Regions from separate parts of the Exiguobacterium sp. s168 genome, predicted to be linked through region 4. Evidence: riboswitches for the same ligand, from Rfam matches in the RefSeq annotation. Region 4 holds a riboswitch; each other region holds the start of a gene.
The links. A riboswitch is a leader RNA that binds a small molecule or an ion and turns the genes downstream of it on or off. The one in region 4 is predicted to bind S-adenosylmethionine.
Positions count from the first base shown of each region.

Region 1: linked by a shared signal. The riboswitch ahead of KNQ15_RS14820 (Na+/H+ antiporter NhaC family protein) and the one ahead of KNQ15_RS08395 (LLM class flavin-dependent oxidoreductase) in region 4 are both predicted to bind S-adenosylmethionine.
Region 2: linked by a shared signal. The riboswitch ahead of KNQ15_RS06415 (methionine ABC transporter ATP-binding protein) and the one ahead of KNQ15_RS08395 (LLM class flavin-dependent oxidoreductase) in region 4 are both predicted to bind S-adenosylmethionine.
Region 3: linked by a shared signal. The riboswitch ahead of msrA (peptide-methionine (S)-S-oxide reductase MsrA) and the one ahead of KNQ15_RS08395 (LLM class flavin-dependent oxidoreductase) in region 4 are both predicted to bind S-adenosylmethionine.

Region 1 covers NZ_JACSNE010000032.1:11,634-17,574, reverse strand. Annotated here, with positions in the region: gene KNQ15_RS14830 (aldo/keto reductase) at 1-24, opposite strand, end outside; gene KNQ15_RS14825 (hypothetical protein) at 183-386, shown strand; gene KNQ15_RS14820 (Na+/H+ antiporter NhaC family protein) at 430-1,740, opposite strand; SAM riboswitch class I at 1,822-1,926, opposite strand; gene KNQ15_RS14815 (metal ABC transporter solute-binding protein, Zn/Mn family) at 1,996-3,009, opposite strand; gene KNQ15_RS14810 (alpha/beta hydrolase) at 3,179-4,168, shown strand; gene KNQ15_RS14805 (histidine phosphatase family protein) at 4,186-4,776, shown strand; gene KNQ15_RS14800 (YwpF family protein) at 4,773-5,264, opposite strand; gene KNQ15_RS14795 (hypothetical protein) at 5,407-5,733, shown strand; gene KNQ15_RS14790 (nicotinate phosphoribosyltransferase) at 5,784-5,941, opposite strand, start outside.
Region 2 covers NZ_JACSNE010000007.1:65,270-71,210, forward strand. Annotated here, with positions in the region: gene KNQ15_RS06405 (MetQ/NlpA family ABC transporter substrate-binding protein) at 1-578, opposite strand, end outside; gene KNQ15_RS06410 (methionine ABC transporter permease) at 598-1,248, opposite strand; gene KNQ15_RS06415 (methionine ABC transporter ATP-binding protein) at 1,238-2,266, opposite strand; SAM riboswitch class I at 2,353-2,456, opposite strand; SAM riboswitch class I at 2,706-2,807, shown strand; gene KNQ15_RS06420 (alpha/beta hydrolase) at 2,875-3,633, shown strand; gene KNQ15_RS06425 (thymidine kinase) at 3,715-4,329, opposite strand; gene KNQ15_RS06430 (DedA family protein) at 4,513-5,163, shown strand; gene KNQ15_RS06435 (type B 50S ribosomal protein L31) at 5,199-5,444, opposite strand; gene rho (transcription termination factor Rho) at 5,536-5,941, opposite strand, start outside.
Region 3 covers NZ_JACSNE010000013.1:31,509-37,449, reverse strand. Annotated here, with positions in the region: gene KNQ15_RS09295 (C40 family peptidase) at 1-1,614, shown strand, start outside; gene KNQ15_RS09290 (putative quinol monooxygenase) at 1,672-1,965, opposite strand; gene KNQ15_RS09285 (M20 metallopeptidase family protein) at 2,043-3,221, shown strand; SAM riboswitch class I at 3,284-3,387, shown strand; gene msrA (peptide-methionine (S)-S-oxide reductase MsrA) at 3,483-4,013, shown strand; gene KNQ15_RS09275 (winged helix-turn-helix domain-containing protein) at 4,244-4,840, shown strand; gene KNQ15_RS09270 (MFS transporter) at 4,855-5,941, shown strand, end outside.
Region 4 covers NZ_JACSNE010000011.1:25,895-31,835, forward strand. Annotated here, with positions in the region: gene KNQ15_RS08380 (DUF817 domain-containing protein) at 1-224, shown strand, start outside; gene KNQ15_RS08385 (DUF2325 domain-containing protein) at 312-1,577, shown strand; gene KNQ15_RS08390 (DUF975 family protein) at 1,641-2,279, shown strand; SAM riboswitch class I at 2,393-2,495, shown strand; gene KNQ15_RS08395 (LLM class flavin-dependent oxidoreductase) at 2,570-3,628, shown strand; gene KNQ15_RS08400 (ATP-grasp domain-containing protein) at 3,625-4,572, shown strand; gene KNQ15_RS08405 (hypothetical protein) at 4,650-5,117, shown strand; gene KNQ15_RS08410 (NUDIX domain-containing protein) at 5,340-5,720, opposite strand; gene KNQ15_RS08415 (ABC-F family ATP-binding cassette domain-containing protein) at 5,786-5,941, opposite strand, start outside.

The DNA of each region.
Region 1 (5,941 bases), on a different contig from region 4:
GTTTGAAAGTTTTGCGTATTGCATGTGTTACTCCTCCTCATAAAACGTAGTTTAGATTTGCTCGTTTAGTTTAGCATGAACGAACGAAGACGTCCGTTTCCATGCTCATAGAGGAATGAAATAAGGTAAAATAGAAAAGAATCATGAGATTTAATCGTGTGTTAAAAGAGGGGGGAGAAAAGATGGCTCAAAAGAATAAAAAGTTATCCAAATGTACTTGGTTTAGTATTGGCGCCTTGTTAGTAACGCAGGCAGTGGGTCTATTTCTTAGTGCGCGAAAATCAGGACGTAATCCATGGGTTTGGGGAGGCGCTGGACTGGTTCAATTCCCCCTTCCGGCAATTGCTTATTTAATCTTAGAACGACAAGCGAAGCATAAAAAATAATAAAACAGGTCCAATCGTCGACGCGATTGGACCTGTTTTATGGTTACGAAGAAATTTTTTCTTGCTTCGTCGCTGTCTTCTTCATGCGTGGCAATCCGAAGAAAATGGCGATTGATCCACAGATGAAGAGGAGGAATGGATAGAACAGATACGGAATCAGTTCAGGAGAAGCCGTTTTCGTCAATTCTGCTGCAATCAATAGTTGTGCTCCATACGGAATGATGCCTTGAATCCCACAAGAGAAGATATCAAGAATACTCGCTGATTTCTTGCGATCGACTTCATACGTATCGGCGATTTCAGCTGCCAGTGGTCCAGCGACGAGAATCGAGATCGTATTGTTTGCTGTCGCAAGATTCGTTGCACTGACGAGTGCCGCCATACTGAATTCGGCACCGCGACGCTGTGAAATCTTGCGTGTCAGCGTCTCTTTTAAGAAGGCGATTCCACCGTTGAACGTAATCAAGCTGACGAGACCACCCATGAGGAGCGTCAAAATGGAGATTTCCGCCATGCCCATCATTCCTTCAGACATCGAGAGAACGAAGCCACTCAAGCCGAAGCTACCATCAATCATACCGATGATGCCGGTGAGTAACGTACCACCGATGAGGACAAGGATGACATTGACGCCAAATAGTGCAAGGACGATGACAGCGAGATATGGGATTAACTTATAGAACTCGAATGCTTTTGCTTCGACGACGTCACCAGAACCGGAAACGAATGCAAGCAGGATGACCGTTAAAATAGCAGCCGGTAGAACAATCATGAAGTTCGTTCGGAATTTATCACGCATATTCGTTTTTTGTGTCCGAACGGCAGCAATCGTCGTATCCGAGATGAACGACAAGTTATCGCCGAACATCGATCCACCAACGACAGCAGCCGCTGCGATCGCAACGTTGATGCCTGTTGCTTCATGAATACCGAAGGCGATCGGCGCGAGTGCAGCAATCGTTCCAGTCGATGTTCCCATTGCCATCGAGATGAAGGCGGCAATGACGAACAGACCACTCATCAGGAGTGATGGAGGTAGGAACGTCAAAGCAGCATTGACGGTCGCATCGATGGCACCGATTGCTTCTGCCGTTCCAGAAAACGTACCGGCTAATAAGAAGATGAAGACCATGATCATGATATCGGGATTTCCGGCACCCGTTGCAATTCGTTCAACCGTTTGATTGATGGATCCTTTCGTCGTGATTGCAGCAAAGATCAAAGCGATCAATGCAGCGATAAGGATCGGGAATTTGTAAAAGTCGCCATAGAAGATCCCGGCTCCGATGAAGAGGACCAAGAATACGACGAGGGGAAGCAGTGCCCATTTGTTAGGCGTGATGGTTTCATTCATTGTTGACACCTCGTTTCTCAAAGATACAAAAAAAGACCCCTTCGCAAGAAAGAAGGAGGTCTTTATGAAATAAAGACGCTCTTCTTATCTCTCAAGCTTTCGCTTGCTGGATTTGGCACAGTACGAATCAAATCGTCCGCTGCCGAAACATCATTGGGCCAGTCCCTCCGTTTCTCGCGATAAAAAGAAGTCATTCAATTGTTGTAAAACACGTTTCTTACCGTACCGCATTGAGTAACGCGTGTCAACTGTACTTTACTGAAGTGCTTGTTTCAACGTTTGGACGTTTTCTTCCATCAACTTGAAATAAGAACTGTTTTGTTGTGCTTTCGTGACCGACTCTAGGTTATGAATCGTCACGGATTCAGCTCCGATTTCTTTTTGGATGACACGTGCGACCTTAGGTGAGACCGTCTCTTCGAACGCGACGTATTTCAAATCATGCATCCGTGCTTCTTTCACTAAAGCAGCCAGTTGCTTTTGTGACGGTTCATCGGAAGGAGAGATTCCCGCAATCGGTAGTTGCGTGAAACCATATCGTTCTGCGAGGTAACCGTATGCGGCATGTGTGACGAGAAGTTCTTTTTTCGATCCATCAGCAACCACTTGTTTGAATTGTTCGTCCAATTCATCTGCTTGCTGATCGAACGCTTTTAAGTTTTTCTCGAATGTTGCTTTGTCTTTTGGTACTTCTTTTGATAAGGCAGTTGTAATCGAGCGTGCCATTGCTTTCGCGTTGACAGGATCGAGCCAGACGTGTGGATCGTATTTTCCATGGTCATGACCCTCTTCTTCATGCGCGTGTTCATCCGTTGCATGATCATCGTGCCCTTCTTCTTCGTGGGCATGTTCGTCTTCTGTATGCCCCTCTTCTTCATGTGCATGAAGTGTAGCATCAGATTCTAGTAAGTTGACATCTTTACTCGTCTCAATGAAGCGGACGTCTGTACCCTTTAGGCTCTCTTGAATTTTTTTCGAATACGGCTCGAGCGTCGTACCGGTTAAGAGGAACAAGTCGCCCTTAGCAATCTCAGTGAGTTGTTTTGATGTTGGTTCGTAAGAATGGGGATCCGCTCCAGGTGGTACAATCATTTTGACATTGACTTGATCGCCACCAATTTCGCGGGCGATAGCAGCCGTCGCAAACGTTGATGCGTAGACTTCTGTCTGTTTGCTATCTGAAGTCGATGAATCGGTATTTGATCCGCAAGCCGCGAGGACGCTTGCACTCGCGAAGGCAACTGTTAAAGCGGGAATGATTTTTTTCATTATATGATACCTCCATTATTAAAACGTAACTATTCCGATTTGGACTTTCTCACTATAGCGGAACGCCGATGAAGCGTCAAGTACGAATACCAAGACGTTCGACTTCTTTTAAAACGGGGTAAAAGGATAATAAAGTGAAGAAACTGGCACGTCTTTTGGAGGTGATCAAGTGAAACGTGAAACTGCATGGCTAATGGGGGGAGCTGCATTATTGACGACAGCAGCAGCGGGAGCGAGCATCTGGAACAATTACGGTGCATTACTTCGGTGGACCGAACCCGCCTTGCCACTCACAGAAAAACAACTTGCACCGCGGACACTCATCTATAAACAGGTGGGGGACCGCACCTTACAGCTCGATCTCTATTATCCGCTGGGGGAAGGACCGTTTCCAGTTGCCATCTACGCACACGGTGGTGCATTCGTTCGTGGAGAACGGGACGATATGTTCTGCTTTAATCCAATCGTTGACCGCCTACTTGAACTCGGAGTTGCCGTCTGTAGCATCGATTATCGTTTGTTCGAAGAGGGCAGTTATTTTCCGGATAACCTCGAGGATGTACGGGATGCGTTATGTTTTTTGAACAAGGAAGCAGAGGACCTTCGTATCTTAAGAGGACGGATGATGGTATGGGGAGACTCTGCCGGAGCCGCACTCATGTTGACGACGGCACTTGCCCCAACTGCTTTTGTCGGAGAGCGTGATGAACGCCACATGCCATTGATCAGTGGTGTCATCGCTTTATATCCGCCGACGAATTTTTTATTGTTTAATTTCATTCAGACTTGGATCGCCCACATTAAGTTCTATAAGGGTGGACGGGAAGAATGGCGCAAGCTGATGACACACGTCTCACCGGTCACACACCTATCTTCGGATGCCCCACCGATCATGCTCTTGCATGGCAAAAAAGATCCAATCGTTCCCTTTTCGCAAGCACTCCATTTCGTCGAAAAAGGAGCCGATGTCGGAGCTGATGTCCGTTTATTTTCTTTTCCGAACGGTACCCATTCGCTTGCCAGTTTTGCTCAGACGGAAAATCCATTGAAGATCGAGCGATTGCTCGAACGAATTGAACGTTTCACCTGTCAGGTGCTACTGTTGCCACCGCGACAACTTCCGAATGGAAAACATGATACAATCAGTCATATTTCTTAAATGAGGGAGACAGAGACATGACTGAAATTTGTTTAGTGCGGCATGGTCAGACGGATTGGAACTTAAACGAACGGATTCAAGGAAGAGAAGATATACCGTTGAATGCAACAGGAAGAAGACAAGCGGAACTCAGCGCCGCTTATCTAGCGAATGAAAAATGGGATATCTTATTAGCAAGTCCGTTGTCCCGTGCTGTTGAGACAGCGGAAATCATCGGGCGTGCTGTCGGTTTGACGATTACGGCGACAGACGAGCGACTTGTCGAACGCGAATTCGGTGCCGCCTCTGGTGAACCGGTCGCAGCGATTTACGAGGCCGTTCAAGCGAACGATACGACACTTGTGCCAGGTCTCGAAACGGAACAAGCCATCCAGGATCGCGTGTTCGAGGCGCTACAGGAAGTGACACGCATGCATGCGGGCAAACGGATCTTGATCGTCTGTCACTCGCATACGATTAAGGCAGCTTTATCATCGATTGATGCGACGTTCAGTTACCGGACACCTTTGAAAAACGCGTGTGCGAATTATATCCAATATACGGATCACTATACGATTGATCGAATCAACGTAGCGGATCACATCACGGACGAGGTCGAAAAACCTTAAGAGACTGGCGCTTTCGGGTGTTCTGCTAGATACTGCTTGAACGTTTCCTTTGCAATGCTCGTAATATGCGCGCCGCGCTTCGAACGACGATCCTTATATTCTTGGACGAGTTCTTCGCCAGCGAATCCATCTTCGACGACTTCGCGTAGGATTGATTCAGATAAATCATTCTTCATCATGACCATCTTACCCGTGAAGACATACGAGACGTGTTCGCTTAAGGCAGTCCGTTCAAGGGGCGTGACGATCATCGCGGCAGGATCATTATCAGGTCGTGAGATCGTGATTTCAATCAAAGCACGTAAATGTTTTGTGAACAATTCATCGACGATCGGCTGATCCATCGGAGGAACGACGATTTCTGCAACCCACTGTGCCGTCTGTTCGGTACTGACCGTCAATCCGTCCTGAATGGCGACGGGAATCGTCGTATCACGTCCTGATTCGTCCATTAAAATGCGTAACGTGCATAACTTAAAGGTTTTCATGAAAAAATGCCCTCCTTTGTTCGCTTACGATTTTCCTACAGTATACCGTGAGGAATGGGGGACGGGAAACTTTTCCTGACGAAATTCGTATGAACTATGTTTAAATAAGACTAGATACTACTAAACAGGAGGATCGTTCATTATGCCGCAAGTACTCATTGGAATATTAGGAATCCTGGGTATCGTTCTACTTGCCCACCATATCATCATGTATTGGCATGCTGAACCGACAGACCGCCCGACGCTTGCATATCGCATTGCGCTCCTGATTGCCTGTTTGCTACTCATTAGTGGAAGTGATCATTTAATCAGTATTTTCTACGCGGATTCCTTAGCTGAATTCGGTCAACGCATCACGTATATCGTCTTCATCGGAGGTGCACTCGGCTTCGCGTGGTACTTTCGTAAGAAGATGGAACAAGCGCCAACAGAAATGACACCTGTCGGAAACGAAGCAGGATTAACATGAGAAAAAGCGCCGTTCTTCCTGAGGGGGGAGGAACGGCGCTTTTTGGCGTCTTATTTTAAACCACTCGCCAGTCGGGTATCCCGAATCATGTCGAGTTTGAGCTTCCAGAGACGATCGCTGAATGTGACAGCATAAATTTCTGGCAAACGCAGCCGTTTGTACTCTTCCCACAGACGACCGATCTGTGTTTCGTGGAAGTGGCGACTCT
Region 2 (5,941 bases), on a different contig from region 4:
ATGATTGATGCCGCGACGTCCGGTAAGACGCGTGGCGTTTGTCCAGCGACGATCGGAACGATTTTCAGCTTTTTCGGATTCTCGACGATCTTATCGACCGAACCGTTGCCATCGAAGTCGTCCGGTAGCTTGATCAGACCTGCTTCTTGCAGTAACAAGAGGGCGCGTCCCATGTTCGTCGCTTCGTTCGGAACAGCGATTTTTCCGCCAGTTGGAATGTCTTTGACATCCTTGTATTTATCCGAGTAGATCCCCATCGGTGCGATGACAGTCGTCGCAATCGGCGATAGCTTCAAGTTATGTTCTTTCTTGAAAGCGTTGAAGTAGGAAATCGTCTGGAAGGCATTGGCGTCGATCTCACCCTCAGCCAGTGCCATGTTCGGCTGGACATAATCGGAGAACTTGACGAGTTCGATTTTGATGCCTTCCTTCTCTGCTTTTTTCGCGACATAATCCCAAACTTGTGTGTCTGAACCGCTGACACCGAGCTTGATCGTCTTTTCGTCTTCTCCTGATGCTGCGCACCCGGCAAATAAAATCGTCGTGAGTGTTGCTCCAATTGCTACTGCTTTTTTCATGGCTGAATCGCTCCCTTGATTAATGTCTTCTGATTTTTCGTGCGACGATGTTGCCTGTCGTCTGTAAGCCTTGGACTAAGATGACGAGAATCCCGACCGTGATGATCATGACTTTCGTATCAAACCGTTGATAGCCGTAAGTAATTGCTAAGTCACCCAAACCGCCACCACCGATGGCGCCTGCCATCGCCGACGCCCCGATCAAGCCGACCGTCGCGATCGTTAAGTTCAGGATGAGTGAACCGAGTGCTTCCGGTAGGAGGAAGCGGAAAATCGTTTGAAACGGTGTCGCGCCCATCGCTTCTGCTGCTTCAAGAACGCCTTTATCGACTTCGAGTAAAGAACTCTCGATCAGACGCGCCATGTACGGTGCAGCGTAAAAGACGAGCGGAACGATTGCGGCTTCTGTTCCGATCGATGTCTGAACGATCAAGCGCGTCAACGGGATGATCGCGACGAGTAAGATGATGAACGGAATCGAGCGGAAAATATTGACGATACTGTTGAAGAACGTGAACAACGGAACATTTTCAAGTAACGCTCCTTTTCGCGTGACGACAAGCAGGATACCGAGTGGTAAGCCGATCAAGGTCGAGAACAAGAGCGAAACGGATACCATCGTCATCGTCTGCAAGAATGCTGTCCAGATATCACTGTAGTTAACTAGCATCAGCGAGCACCTCCTCAACGGTTACCTGCGCCTGATCGATGTAGTGTAACGCTCGTTTCACTTCTGTCGTCTCACCGATCAGTTCAACGAGTAATGTGCCGAACGGCGTATCCTGCAACTCCGTGATGCTACCGTGCAGGATATTGACATCGACGTCGAAGCGTTTTGCGACTTGCGATAAGAGTGGTTGTCCGGTGTGATGTCCAAGGAAGTGAATCTTATAGATTGGATTCGCATTCCGGGACTCGATCAACTGACGAATCGACGCTGGAATCTCGTCATGCATGACGGAGCGAACGAAATTTTTCGCTGTCTCAGTCTGCGGGTTTGAAAAGACATCAAAGACCGTTCCTGACTCGATCAACTTTCCAGCTTCAATGACGGCGACCCGGTCGCAAATCTCCCGGATGACGCCCATCTCGTGGGTGATCAAGAGAATCGTGATCCCGTACTCGGCATTGATCCGTTTTAATAACTGAAGAATATGATGTGTCGTCTGGGGATCAAGTGCTGACGTCGCTTCGTCACATAAAAGGACGGAAGGTTGCGTCGCGAGTGCCCGGGCGATACCAACGCGCTGTTTCTGCCCACCCGACAATTGATCCGGATAATGATCTGCTTTGTCCGCGAGATCGACGAATTCGAGTAACTCCGTCACCCGGCGGCGAATTTCGTCTTTCTTGACGCCTGCGAGAACGAGTGGTTTCGCGACATTCGTAAAGACCGTGTTCGCATTCAACAGATTGAAGTGCTGAAAGATCATCCCGATCCGTTGTTTTGCTTGGCGTAACTTTTTCGGAGACAGTTGCGTTAAATCTTCCCCATCGACCGTCACCGTTCCTGACGTCGGTCGTTCTAACAGATTGACGCAGCGGAGCAGTGAACTTTTTCCGGCACCGCTAAAACCGATGACCCCAAAGATTTCACCTTTTTCGATCGTCAGGTCGACACCGTCGAGCGCTGCAATCGTCTGATCTTTCGTGACGTACGTTTTTTTGACTTGATGAAATGCAATCATTCCGTTTTCCCCCTTCATTCAACAAAAAAGGTCCCTTCTTGAGAAACAAGAAGAGACCTGGATCCGCACAGTGGCAGAATCCACTCCACTCATCTCTCAGACATCTGTCTGATGGAATTGGCACAGTGCTCATAATGAGTCTGTTGCCGAGGTTTCGTAGGGCCAGTCCCTCCACCTCTCTGGATAAGTATTGCGGTATGAAATTCGTATGTGTGTTGTTGTGTTGTTGCTTATGTCGTAAAACTAATTTTTACATTACGGGTCGAACCTTTAAAAGTCAACCAACTTTTCAAAAATAATCCATTTGGCGCATATCGATGGATGAACAAGTTATGAGTTAGCTTACTGAACGGATCATGATTCGTCAAGAACGATTTGACAAGTCATTTTCGGTCGTGCTACCATCGTTTCAATGATTAATCCGACAATTCCAATATGATATTTATCAAGAGTGAACGAGAGACCTGGCTCTATGACTTCACGGCAACCTGCAATCTGTAAGGTGCTCCGACCAGCAAAGCGCGGCTTTGGATGATACGGTGAAAAACTCGTGGGCGTCCAAGCAGTGACGTCGACGAGTTTTTTTCATGAATGGAGGAAAAATAGTAATGATGAACTATCCTGTATTGACTGGTGCTGAAGCATTTTATCTTCAAGGTGGACCGATCGGCATTCTAATCTGTCATGGTTTTAACGCCACTCCGCAGAGTGTCCGGGACGTCGGTGAGGCATTTGCTGCCGAAGGTTTTACCGTCTATGCCCCGCGCTTACGTGGACATGGAACGAACGTCCGCGAGTTTGAACAATCGACTGCTCGATGTTGGAAGCAAAGCCTGCAAGACGGCTATGAACGTTTACAAGAAACATGCGATCAAGTCTTCGTCATCGGTCAATCGATGGGTGCGACGCTTGCGTTGTCGCTCGCTGCTGACGGCATTCCGTTTGCCGGCATCATTACGATCAATGCCGCACTCTCCGTTCCATCCTATGAAGCACTTTCGTTCGAGGACGGTCCACAGTACTTACCGGAAGGGGCACCGGACATTAAGCGAGCAGCCTTCGAAATCATTTATGACCTCGTTCCGAGCCGTTGTGCGTTCGAACTCGTCCGTCTAATGGATGAGACAAAAGGACGCCTCGGATCCATTCTCCTGCCGACATTGATTCTCTACTCGGCGACCGATCACGTCGTTCCGCCGTCGAGCTCGGATTATCTGCACCAGCACATCGGGACGAATGATAAACGAATCTACTGTCTCCTCAACTCGTACCACGTCGCGACCCTCGATCATGATCAGGATTTGATCGTGCGTGAGACGATTCGTTTCATCGAACGCTCGAGTCGTTTCTCACAGGAAACGGGATAAAAAAAAACAGCTATTCGTCTTCACTTAGAAGCGAACAGCTGTTACATCAAAGGACGACCATCATCGGTTCGTCTTTTTTGTTTATCCTTTTTGGTGTTGCATCGTTTGGAGCGGCTTCGGCTTTCCTGGCACTTCATGGCAGTGGCGGCACCGTGGCTCATACGATTCTGAAGCGCCGACTAAAATGATCGGATCATCATAGTTCGCTGGTTTTCCATCAATCAAACGTTGTGTCCGGGAAGCCGGATCGCCACATGAGAGACAGATCGCCTGAAGTTTCGTCACAAATTCTGCGCGCGCCAGTAATTCCGGCATCTTGCCAAACGGCTCTGCCCGGAAATCCTGATCGAGTCCTGCACAAATGACGCGTTTTCCGTCTTGCGCAAGTGCTTCGATGACTTGAACGATCTCATCATCAAAGAATTGAACTTCATCAATTCCGACAATTTGTGTTTCTTCCGCTACTGCTGCATAGAGATCACGACTCGTCGCCATTGGAATCGCCACGACGGAATTTCCGATGTGAGAGACGACATGCTCTTCATGGTACCGGTCGTCGATTGCCGGCTTGAATACTTGAACGGGCAGTTTGCCGTACTGTGCCCGTCTGACACGACGAATCAACTCTTCCGATTTCCCGGAAAACATACTACCACAAATTACTTCGATCCAGCCGTACTGATTTATTACATGCATCATCGTCCGACACCGTCCTCTAAAAATAGTCACTTTAACGAGTATAGCTCGAAACGGTATTGAGAAAAAGGGTTGACTTCCGGAAATCAAAATTCATTTTTTCTTTACCTAGAATTTTTGTCCTTTCATTCCAACCTTCATCCATTTCCTGTACACTAAAGAAGAAGATTCTCGCGAAAGAAGGTGTCCCCGATTCATCATCTCTTACATGACATTCTGCACCAATATGGCGCCCTTGGTCTTTCCGTCCTTCTCGCAGGTGGTATCGTGGGATTGCCGGTTCCTGATGAGACCTTGCTCGTCCTGTCCGGTTTTTGGATGCATCAAGGCAATCTACCGCTGTTCGGTACGATTCTTGCCGCTTACGCTGGCAGTTGCATCGGAATGACGATTAGCTACGTGCTGGGCTTAAAACTCGGCATGCCCCTGTTGCATCGCGTCGGACCAAAGATGCGCATCTCAGAAAAACACATTCTCTCCGCTGAAGCCGGATTTCGTCGTTACGGCAAATCGGTCTTGATCATCGGTTACTACATACCTGGTCTTCGCCAACTCTCTGCTTTTTTTGCAGGTGTTTCAAAAATGCCGTTTCGCATTTTTGCGAGTTACGCGTATACAGGTGCTTTGATTTGGGTCAGTGTGTTCTTGGGCGCCGGCTACTTTGTTGGTCGTCATATCTCGTTCCATAAAGTCGTCGACTACATCTTGGCACATCCAGATGCCATGCCGTACTTGATCGGGATCGTCGGCGGGATTGCTTTCTCGTTCGTCTTAAAGACGTACCTTACGTACCGTTCGCAATTCAGCCTATACAAAAACAGCCTGCTTCCGTAATGGAGGCAGGCTGTTTTTTAAGAACCGGCAAGTAATTACTTGCGGCCGTATTTTTTGTTGAAGCGATCGACACGACCATCTGCCGCGTTGAACTTTTGACGACCTGTGTAGAATGGGTGCGAGTCTGAAGACACATCCACACGGATGAGTGGGTACTCGTTACCATCTTCCCAAGTGATCGTTTCGTTCGAAGAACGAGTAGAACCGCTTAAGAATTTGTACTCAGTCGTTGAATCCATAAATACTACTTTGTTGTAGTTAGGGTGAATTCCTTGTTTCATGGTTGATTTCTCTCCTTCCGCCCTGGTCCATTTGCTGAGCCAGAGTAAGTTACCTTCCTATACTAAACGATTTTTTTACGCGTCGCAATAGTTATTTTTCCGTCGTTGCTTCCTTCTTGACGGTACGCGGTTTAGCAGGTGCACGTCGGACCGTCTTCTTCTTTTCTTTCTCAAGTTCAGCAAAAAATTCTTCATTATTTTTCGTGTCGCGAATCTTACGCAGGAACGTATCGACGAACTCGTTCGACTCGTTCATCGTCCGACGAATCGTCCAGAGCGCATCGAGTTGCTCTTTCGGAAGCAAGAGTTCTTCCTTCCGCGTACCTGATTTGCGAATGTCGATTGCTGGGAAGATTCGGCGTTCCGACAGCTTACGATCGAGATGTAGCTCCATGTTTCCTGTTCCTTTGAATTCCTCATAGATGACGTCATCCATGCGGGATCCCGTCTCGACGAGTGCCGTCGCAAGAATTGTCAAACTGCCACCATGTTCGATG
Region 3 (5,941 bases), on a different contig from region 4:
CAGCAGACGACGGTCTATGCTACTGCGACTACGAAAGGAAAAGTCGTACAATCGCTTCCTGTGAATACTTCGCTTCAAACGTACGGCATCGAGGGTTCATTTACACGAATCAAACGAAACGACGAGTATGCCTATGTGCTGACGGCACATCTTGGTACATTGAAATACTATCCGAAGACTGCACGCCTCTATGTTCAGCGTGCTACACCGATCTATTCGGATGCCAAATCTTCAAGTCCTGTCTTAAAGCAACATCAAACGAATACGCTGCTGACGGTGTATGGCACAAGCGGTGCCTATAGCCGGATCATCTTCCGTGGAGTTCATGCTTACGTCAAGACAGCTGATCTCGGTACTGGAAAAGTCTATGCATCAACCGGGACACGATACGCGAAACGCAACTTGTCCGTCTACACATCTGCGTCGACGAAGAGCAAAATCATGTATTCCGTCAAACGAGCTGATAAGCTAACGATTTACGGAACAAGAGGCAGTTACACACGCTTGAAAAAAGGATCGGTCTACGGTTACGTCAAGACGACGGATCTCGTCACGAAAAAGCCGGATCTGTATGACGTCACTGGTCAACGCTACGTGACGGAAGACGATGTCGTCATTCGTTCGCAGGCAAAACTATCGGGTAAAAAAATCGGTACATTAAAAAAAGGGACCTCGATTTCGATTTACGGAAAAAGCGGTTATTATACACGCGTCAAATATAAAAACACCTTTGGTTTCGTCGATTCGAGTCGTATCGGACTGAACAAGCCGACGGCAAAAGCAAAAAAAGGCACGACATTTTATGTCCATCTGGACCAGACGCCACTCTTCTCTGCCGACGTTGCTTACAGTCGCCCAGCTGCCTATTTGAAGAAAGGGACGAAATTAATTGGTCTAAAATCAATTGATGATGACTTTTGGCAAGTTCGCCTGGCAAATGGTCAAACCGGTTACGTCCTCAACCCTTATATCAGCACGAGCAAACCCGATATGGGACTGACACAAAAAGCGATCGACCGGGCGAAAATCTATACGGTCAAACAGACGACGTCGTTCTTTGCGAGTCCGACAAGTCCAAAAGGCAGCGGACTCGTTGAACAAGGCAAACGGGTTTATCCGCGTCATCGAGTCGGAAACTTCTATGTCATCCAGTCAGGCTGGACACCTGTTTATCTTCCTGTATCCGCTGTGACGATCACGTCCGATAAACGGGTCGTTAAAAAGAATAATACGCGTGGTGAAAAGCTGATCCAAGCAGCAGTCCAACATATCGGCACACCATACACATGGGGTTCGCAAGATGCCGTGAACGGTGGTTTTGACTGTTCCGGTTTGATTCACTACGCGACGAACAAGGCTGGAAAATACGGTGGTCGGACGAACGTTCGTGGCTACTGGTACGGTGCTTTCTTTACGAATCGCCGGACGAGTATTGCAAGCGGTAAACGCTCGGATATCGTCTTCTTCCAGAACACTTATACAGATGGTCCATCGCATATCGGAATCATGCTCGATAGCGAACACTTCATCCATGCAGGCGGTTCACAACTTCAAATCAACTCGATTTACGAACCGCGTTGGCAAGAGCATTTCCTCGGATTTAAATCGATGTAAGACAAAAAAGACGAATCCGTCGAAATCGACGGGTTCGTCTCTTCTTATCGCAATACGTTAAAATGTCATCTCGACGTATTTCGTTACTTGTCGATCCATCAAGTATAACTCGATCTGTTCACGGTAGGCTTTATAGTGATCGGATGCGATATGCGCTTCAAGTGCCTCTTCATCACGATACACTTCATACAGCATGAATTGATGCTCATCCTCGATCGATTGATGTAAGGAATAACGTAAGCACCCTTCTTCTTTTTGTGAGGCATGATAGACCGTTTGTAGAATCGGGAAGACTTGATCCGCAAGTCCTGCTTTGATTGTAAGTACAGCGTTGACGACGATTTCTCCCATGTTTCATTATCCCCTTTCGTGATTACCTGTATCTGTACCCATTTTCACGAAAAGACACACGTCAAAGGAGCCTGAAGATGCAAACTCAACTTTTTGAAGCACTTGAACAATTCGAACCCACGATGATCGCGTTACGTCGTGATTTTCATCGACATCCGGAACTCTCTTTCCAGGAAGTCCGCACACCAGAACGAATTGCAAACTTTTATGCGGAGCAGGGCATCCCTCACGAAACAGCCGTCGGAGGTCGTGGTGTCGTCGCGACGATCGAAGGCAAACAACCTGGTCCGACGATTGCTGTTCGTGCAGATTTTGATGCCTTACCGCTTCAAGAAGAGACGACACTCGCTTTCCGGTCGATTCACCCTGGTGTCATGCATGCATGTGGACACGATGGGCATACGGCGATGGTGATGGCCCTTGCTGCTACACTCTATCCATTACGGGATCAATTGCAAGGAACGATTCGAATCATCCACCAGCATGGTGAAGAGGTCTTTCCCGGTGGCGCGATCCAAATGATTGAAGCCGGGGTCCTCGAAGGCGTCGATGCGATCTTCGCGACACATCTCGAAAATGATTTACCGGTCGGTACGATCGGTTTTCGAGAAGGACATACATTATGCGCGATCGATGAATTCGAAATCATCGTTCACGGTCAAGGCGGGCATGCCCAGGCACCGCACAAAACAAAAGATGCGCTTGTCGCCGGTGCACAACTGGTCTGTAACCTCCAACACCTTGTCAGTCGACGGGTCGATCCGTTCGAACCCGCTGTCCTTGCGATCGGGTCCTTCCATGCGGGAACGGCTCCGAACATCGTCACAGGTGAAGCACGCATCGTCGGGGAGATTCGGACGTTCAACGAGACACTACGACATCAGCTCCGACAAGAAGTCGACCTTATCGCCAAAACAACGTGTGCCGGCATCGGTGCCACCTATTCGATTGACTTCACGACGGGTTACCCGGCGCTTTGGAATCATCCGGACGAGACAAAACTCGTTCAGGAAGCCGCTTCTTTCTTACCGGAAGCATCTGTCCGGTCACTCACACCGATGATGGCGGCGGATGACTTCGCACATTACTTAACGCACGTACCGGGTAGTTATTTCTTCACCGGCTCCGGATATACGGACGGTCGCGTCAATCATCCACAACATCATCCGCAGTACGAGATCAACGAACAGGCGTTGTTGGTTGGTGCGAAAACACTCGGAGCGACCGTTTTACGTGCCTTGAAACCTAAGGATTGACTTTTTTTCTTTGTGAATGGTATCATCACAACAATGATAACGAATGACATCAACTTCATATACCCTTATCAAGAGTGGACCGAGAGATCTGGATCGATGACGTCCCAGCAACCTGCGCATAGCAAGGTGCTACGACCAGCAAAGCGAAAGCTTTGGTTGATAAAAAGCGGCGACTCCTTTTGCAACCAAGCGAAGGAGTCGTTTTCGTTTTTCTCGCTGTCAGACATACAATGGGAATTTCCCACGGAGAGGAAGATACGGATGGAAAAAGCAACATTTGCAGGTGGATGTTTTTGGTGTATGGTGACACCGTTTGAAGAATTACCAGGAATCGAGGGAATCGTATCAGGTTACATGGGTGGACACGTCGATCACCCGACATACGAGCAAGTTAAAACAGGAACGACAGGACATCTCGAAGTCGTTCAAATCACGTTTGATCCGAGTCTGTTCCCGTACGAGCGTCTGCTCGAACTCTACTGGCCACAAACGGATCCGACGGATGCAGACGGTCAGTTCCAAGATCGCGGCACGCAGTACGCACCAGCAATCTTCTATCATACGGATGCTCAGCATGAAGCAGCGATCGCTTCTCGTGACACTCTTGCTGCAAGCAATCGTTTCAAACAACCGATCGTGACGCGGATCGATGCCGCTTCTGAATTTTATCCAGCGGAAGAGTACCATCAAGACTTCCATAAGAAAAATCCAGAACATTATAAAAAAGATCGTGCTGCTTCTGGTCGCGATGCTTTCATCGAGCAAGAATGGAAAGATACGACGACGGTCTAATCACCTCGAACCATATACAGTAGCTGAGACTGATTTCAAGCATCTCGTTCTTCCCCTACTTTCCAGTAGAAAGTGGAGGATGACCGAGATGTCATTGGAGTCAATTTTTTGTATGTAAACCAACTGCTTTGTCCTTTGCGTCACCCTTGCATAAATTTGTAATCGTTTACAAATGAAGTTTTTTGTTTTACGGTTAATAAAAATTAACCGGTTAAAAAGGAGATGATTGGATGGAACAAAAAGCGATTCATATACTGAACAGCTATGAACAATTGAAGGTGATCAGTGATCCATTACGAACAAAAATTCTTATGTTTCTCGTCGAAAAACCGCATACGGTGCATCAGTTAGCCCACTTGCTGACGTTATCCCGCGCGAAGGTCCTTTATCATGTACGGGAACTTGAAAAGCATGACTTAATTCGCCTCGTCCGGACAGAAGAACAGGGCGGCAACTTGTTGAAATATTACCAAGCGATTGCCCGAGGATACATTCCTGCTGATCACCTTCTGAACTTCGTCGAGACAAAAGAGGCGACTCGGCAGTCGTATCTTGAGGTACTCGACCGGGCAAAGACACGCGTCCTTACGGCTCCGACAGCTGCTTTTGCTCCCGTATCTTCGAACGTCGAGGACTGGATGAGCTTATCGCTTCAAAAGGAACTAACGATGTCTGAAGCCGACTTTCAACGGTTTGCTACAAAATATCGTGCTTTATTAGACGAGTTCACACAGTCTCCACCTGACGAAAAAGATCAAAAGCACTTTTACATCATGACGACTGCTTTAGCAATTGATGAACCACTGTTTGAGAATGACGAGGTTTAAATCGGAGGTGCCCCATGCTACCTGTTGAAATGGATATGCAACACTCGCTGTTTAAAAATCGATCCTTTTTATTTTTATGGGGGTCCGGTATGTGCTCTGCCCTTTCGTTATCGATGTATCTGTTTGTTGAACAATGGTATGTCATCCATACGTTAAACCAAGCATCCTATCTTGGATTCGTCCTCATGGCTACCTTGTTACCCCGTATTTTTCTCATGTTATTCGGTGGCGTCTTATCCGATCGCTATAAACGTTCAACGATCATGCGTATCTCGAGCGGTCTACGGATCAGTTTCATTCTTTGTCTTCTCGTTTTACTTCATGCCGATCAGCTTACGTTGCTGACGATTTTAGGATTCGCCTTGCTGTTTGGTAGTGTGGATGCATTTTTTTCGCCGGCGAATGCTTCCTTACTGCCTACACTCGTTCCGAAAGAACAGCTCACTAAAGCCAATTCACTGATTCAGACATCTAATCAAATCGCCCTTTTTTCAGGTCCGATTCTTGGTGGAGTCATCCTCAGCTATTCCTCTTACTCGTACGTCTTTCTTGTGATTTTCGGGACACTCTGTCTGACACTTCTTTTCACGTATGGTATTCGTGAATCTAAGATCAAGCGATCGCTTCAGCATTCAGCGCTCTTCGAACTAAAAGAAGGGCTGCATTACGTCTTTCACTTTCAGCAACTCAAGCAGACACTTTTTCTTATCATCTGTGTCAATTTCTTTTTCTTTGGACCACTCTTACTCGGAATTCCACTACTCGTTCATGATGTGCTTCAGGGAAGTGCGATGGATTTAAGTTATATGCAAGGGGCTTATCAAATGGGAATGCTCGGAGGGGCGCTCTGGAGTGGTTTTGCGCAGATGAAAGAAATTAAGCTTACCTCATCGGTCCGATTGATTGGTGCCTTAGGTCTGCTTCTCTTCCTGCTTAGCCAAGCCCAGCAGATGTTGTTGTACCTGATCATCCTTTTATCACTTGGTGTCCTTTCTTCGATCATCAATATTCGCTTCATTACGTTCATCCAGTCTCAGTGTGCGGAACAGACGATGGGACGTGTCATGAGTGTCGTCAACGCAGCGTCAAACGGTCTCGTTC
Region 4 (5,941 bases):
TCGTCCTGTCCTTTTTACTGATCGCCTTTTTCATTTGGATTGCAGAGAATATCGTGACGTTCTTTAAAGGCTGGGTCTATCCGCATCAAGAAGGAGGCTGGGCAGTCGTTGACCTCGGAAAGTTGTCTTCTTGGTTCCTGCTTGTGATCATCACGGTTTTGATCGTCATCGTCGCAAAATATAAGCGTCAGGATCCGGCTGTGGAAATTCAGCAGCGTACCTAAACAAAAAAACAACCCGGTTATTTTTTTGAACTACTTCCGCGTTTTTTCGTTGCTATAGTGAAAAAAACGCAAAGGAAGTGGTTACGGATGATGCAACAGGTGTTGGAACGAGCAACTGAATTGGTACAGATGAAATTAGCAGTCGTGGAGCGGTATGAAGATTGGCAACTCTGGCTCGACGAAGTGAACGGAATCGACGAATGGGTCAAGATGTCAGCGTATTATGCACCGCGCGACGTTCAAGAAACACTAGTCATCGACGAAGTGAAACGAGAGAAGCAGACCATCGTAATGCCACCACAAGTACCTGTCGAGCCAGTACGCACGCAACGTTATGCCTATACGTTTCAGCGGGGGTTAAAAGGCGGTACTTTACTAGAATGGTCCGGCAGTCATATTTCAGAACGAGACGTCCGCGATTGGAATCTCGAGCACGGCATGGAAGTTCGGGTCCGTGCCGAACGGCAGGATGATCAAAAAACGATGTGCCGTGTTGAAGCCGTCGTCTCGACGGAGCGAATGAGAGAAAATCCGGAACGTGTCGTGTTTGAACAAGCCATCGTCAAGGCACATGGAATCATTGAGGAAACGGTGAATGGTCCACTGCAAGATGAGTCGGACAGACCGTTTTATTATGTCGTACCAGTAGAAGACATGCGCTATTTCCGACTAGAAGCAGGACAACTCGTCGATCTCGCCATGTGGCGCGGACGGAAAGATACACTAACGATTGCCTGGAAACATCCGTTCACGTATGAAGAGCCGATCGTCAACACATCATCAAACCGTCCATCTGAGGTCAAGCAACCGGTAGTGAAGACGCCTGTGACAACGAAAAAGTCAAATCGGTATGCACGAAAAATGAAACGACAAACGATTCCGAAGGCTAAAAAAGTGCAGCGGCGCATTCGCATTCAAAAAGAGCAAAAGATTGAACCCATCGTGACGACAGCCGTCCCTGGACAATTGATGGATTTCGTCGATAAGACACCGCTAGATTTCACGCGCTTTGAAGGAATGCGCCTCGTCATCGTTGGAAACGAACAACAAACGGCTGTTTATCGTGAGTTCTTTGCGCCAACAGGAATCGAATTGATTCATCTCGCAGGAGACGCACAGTCTGCGAAAAAGATTGCTTGTCTCGCCAAAAAGACGGATGCCATCGTCGTCGTGACGAGCCGTGTCTCTCATGCGGCGAGTGCACATGTCATTGCACAGGCGAAAAAACATGGTATTCCGTTCGCGATGGAACGCCTAGACGGTCGACGATCGCTATATACAGCGTGTGAACGACAACTTGAGCGTGCTTGGCTCAACCAGCAACGAGACGGGAAATTATTGAAAAAAGAGTGAAACATTAGAAGAATTCGACCGTAAAGTAAGGTGAGAACTTATTTTTCAAGGAGGACCTTACTCATGTCATCTCAATTAAAAAAAGCAGCGAAGGAGTCGCTCAGCGGTCGTTGGGGATTTGCAGTCCTAGCATTCCTGCTGTTTAGTATCATTCAGGGTGTTCCTAACTTATTTGGATCGGATATCGATGAGCCGTCAAATAGCATGGATCTCGTCGTAATGTTAGTATCGATTTTACTGATTCCATTAGGAGTCGGTTGGACATGGATTGCCATGTCGATTGCTCGTGGAGAAGAAGCGAAAGTGACAGGTCTATTTGAGCCATACGGGATGTTCCTGAAAGTGGTCGGGCTCGCAATCGTTCAATTCATTTTCATCGCACTTTGGACGTTGCTCTTGATCATTCCAGGGATCATCAAATCGTTCTCTTACTTGTTGACGTTCTACATCCTTCGGGATGAACCGTCGATTGGTATCCTCGAGGCAATCACACGCTCGCGTCAACTCATGGACGGTCATAAGATGGAAGCATTCTTACTCTTCCTATCATTCATTGGTTGGGCATTACTCGTGATCGTTACTCTTGGTCTTGCTATCCTGTGGGTCGGACCATACTTCAGCGTCACACTAGCCAAGTTCTATGATCGTGTTCGTGGTGAACAAGCACCAGAGCAGACATCAGATTTCGTCGCACCATATTAATACCGGATCCCGACACTACGTCGGGATTTTTTTATGCTCGAAATAATTCCGATAGGAAAAGACGGTTTAATGGTTGCTTTAGTTCACTGAATTCTGTACGATGAATGCAACACATCTTATCTAGAGAAGTCGAGGGACTGGCCCGAAGACACTTCAGCAACCCCGCTACGGCGGAAGGTGCTACTTCCAGGAAGGGATACCTTCCGAAGATAAGAGCGGACAGGACAAGATACCGTCGCTCTTTTCGAACTTCGAAAAGAGCGTTTTTTTGTGATAAGGGGGACGATGGAGTGGAGTATGGTTTTTGGTTACCGATTTTTGGGGGATGGTTACGTAACGTCGAGGATGAACAGATGCCACCGACATTCGATTATGCAAAACAAGTCGCACAAACAGCAGAACGGATCGGCTTCTCGACGACGTTGATCGCGGAATTGAACTTGAACGACATCAAAGGCATCAAGGAACCGAGTCTTGAGGCATGGACGACGGCAGCGGCGATTGCTGCAACGACAGAACGGTTAGAAATCATGACAGCGGTTCGCCCTGGGTTCCATAATCCAGCGACGACTGCGAAGATGGCGGCAAACATCGATCAGTTGAGTGGTGGACGCTTTACGCTCAACGTCGTTTCGGCGTGGTGGGCAGAGGAAGCCAAACAATACAACGGTATCTTCACAGCACACGATGAACGCTATGCTCGGACGGAAGAATTCGTCACGGTCATGAAAGGACTATGGGCAGATGAGTCACCGTATAGTTTTTCCGGTAATCACTACACGATCGAGCAGGCGGAACTTCATCCGAAGCCCGTCCAGCGTCCAGGCATCAAGCTCTACGCTGGTGGAGAGAGTGAAGCTGGAAAGCGGACAATCGTCGAACACTGTGACGCTTATGTCATGCACGGGGGCACGGTCGAAGAAGTAGCCCATAAAATCAACGATATGAAAGTACGCCGGGAATCGACGGGACACGCACCGCTCGAGAGTTTCGGTCTTGCTGCCTACATCATTTGCCGGGATACGGAAGAAGAAGCACTGCTTGAGTGGCAACGCATTACGGACGTCAAGGAAGACAGTGCCGGTTATGCCGGTTATCAGGATTTCATCAGTAAATCGCAACTGGAGCAACAGGTCGAGCGAAACGATTATTCCGTCTCGAACCGTGGTCTACGACCGAATTTGATCGGAACATCAGAACAAATTGCAGAGCGCATTCTAGCGTTCGAAGCCGTTGGTGTGACGTTACTCTTATTACAATTCTCACCACAACTCGAAGAAATGGAACGCTTTGCTCGTGACGTAATGCCACTGGTCGAAGCGAAACGAAAGGTAGGTCAACAATCATGACAAAAATTCATATTCTCCACGAAAACCAAGAATGGACGGACCATCTCATCAAACGTCTCGAAGAACTTGAGTTACCGTATGAAGAGTGGCATCTAAATGAAGGAATCGTTCCACTCGATGAACTACCGCCAGAAGGTGTCTTTTACAGCCGTATGAGTGCCTCTTCGCATACACGCGGGCACCGTTACGCGCCGGAGTTGACGGAAGGGGTCCTTGCTTGGTTAGAAGAACACGACCGGACCGTCTTCAACGGAACGCGTGCGCTCCGTCTTGAAGTCAGTAAAGTCAATCAGTATACGGCACTACGTAAAGCAGGCATTCGTGTACCGAAGACGACGGCTGCCGTCGGACGCGATCAAATCGTACAAGCAGCAAAAGAGATCGGCGTTTCGTCATTCATCACGAAACACAACCGTGCCGGAAAAGGTCTCGGCGTCCAGTTATTCCACTCGATTGAAGCACTTGAAGCTTATCTCGATGGTCCGACATTCGACGAACCAGTTGATGGCATCGCATTGATTCAAGAGTATATTCAAGCACCAGAACCGTACATCACGCGTTGTGAGTTCGTAGGTGGAAAGTTTGTCTACGCGGTCCGAGTCGATACGTCAGAAGGTTTTGAGCTTTGCCCAGCAGATGCATGTGTGATCGACGACTTGTTCTGCCCAGTCGGAGAAGAAGCACCGCAAACTCCAATGAAGTTCCAAATCGTTGAAGGCTTCGATGACCCAATCATTGAAAAGTACGAAGCGTTCCTCCAAGCGAACCAGATCGCGGTCGCAGGCATCGAGTTCATCAAGGATGCGTCAGGTACGATCTATACGTACGACGTCAATACAAATACAAATTACAACTCGGACGCTGAAGCAGCTGCAGGACGCTACGGTATGCTTGAACTAGCGAAGTTCCTCGGTGCAGCCCTTGAAACAAGCACAGTAAAATAAGAATCTGCTCCTACCCTGTTACCGGACGTTACAAGACCGGATGACAGGGTATTTCTATTAAAAAAGGGGGCAGGTGTATGATTACGTGGAGAGAAGAACGACAGCTCGATATTCCGATTGAGGAAGCATGGCACTTGTTTGATCATACGCGACTGCAGCGTCTGATTCCGAACGTCGTCCAGCATGAGGTGATTGAACGAAAACCGGGTGTCGTCGGTTCGACATATCGTCAAACGTACATGCAGGGCAACCGACTCGAAACCTATATCGTGACTGATTTAGCCTATACGAACGAACCCGACTTCAAACAAAATACGATTGGATTCACATTAGCACGGATCTTCAAAATCGAAATGACCTTTACGCTCAAACCGCTCGGACCCGATCGGTGCCTGTTGATCTATACGGGAAAAAACGAAGGAGCCAACTTTGTTGGAAAAAGTCTGCTATCGCTTGGAGGCGAGCAAGAAAACGAGAAAATCGTTCATGGGCTGTTGCAACGTGTCGAAGAAGAAGCGGCGAAACAAAAGAAGAACAACGCATGAAAAAACGGATTCCCGTGCCTGGGAATCCGTTTTAGCATCTTATCGATTCGTATATGATTTTTGACCGCTCGTTAAGCCGGATAGATGACCAATACGCATACCGATTCCATCTTTCATCGACTGTTCACGTACTTTTGGATCAACTAAAAGATCAGTTACCGACTGCTAATTTTAAATATAAGTATTGTGATTAAACTTTCGTTTCATCAAATGATTATATCGTTACGATAGTAGGCGCAAACGGGAAATCTGAGGATCATTTTGCATCTCATTCAGTGGTCGAAATCGAACAGCTCGTAATTCTTGTTGATCAAGTGGTAGTTCAGGATCAATCCCGAGTTGAAGTACAGAACTATTCGTGACACGTCGGACGAGAAAACACGTCTCCGTTCCTTGATCGATCGAAATCTCGTAGAGTTGTCGTTCGACCGTGACGTGAAGATGTGTCTCTTCTAATACTTCACGTACGATAGTTTCTTCTTTTGTTTCGCCGTTCTCGACACCGCCACCGGGTAACGTCCAGAATGTCCGGGAAGGGGTGTGTAACTCAACCATTAGGATCTGTTGCTCTTCAATCAACGCAGCGCATACGCGATGACGCATGACTCATTCCTCCTTCAAAGTGTTCAAAAAAGAGACCGAAACGACAGTTCCGGTCTCTTTCAAAATCATTGTGCGTATAACGCTGTTAATTGCTGTTGGATCGTATCATTGTTCAAGTACTCATCGTATGTCGTTTCTTTATCGACGATACCGTTTGGCGTCAACTCGATGATACGGTTCGCGATTGTTTCGACGAACTGATGGTCATGCGAGCTGAAGAG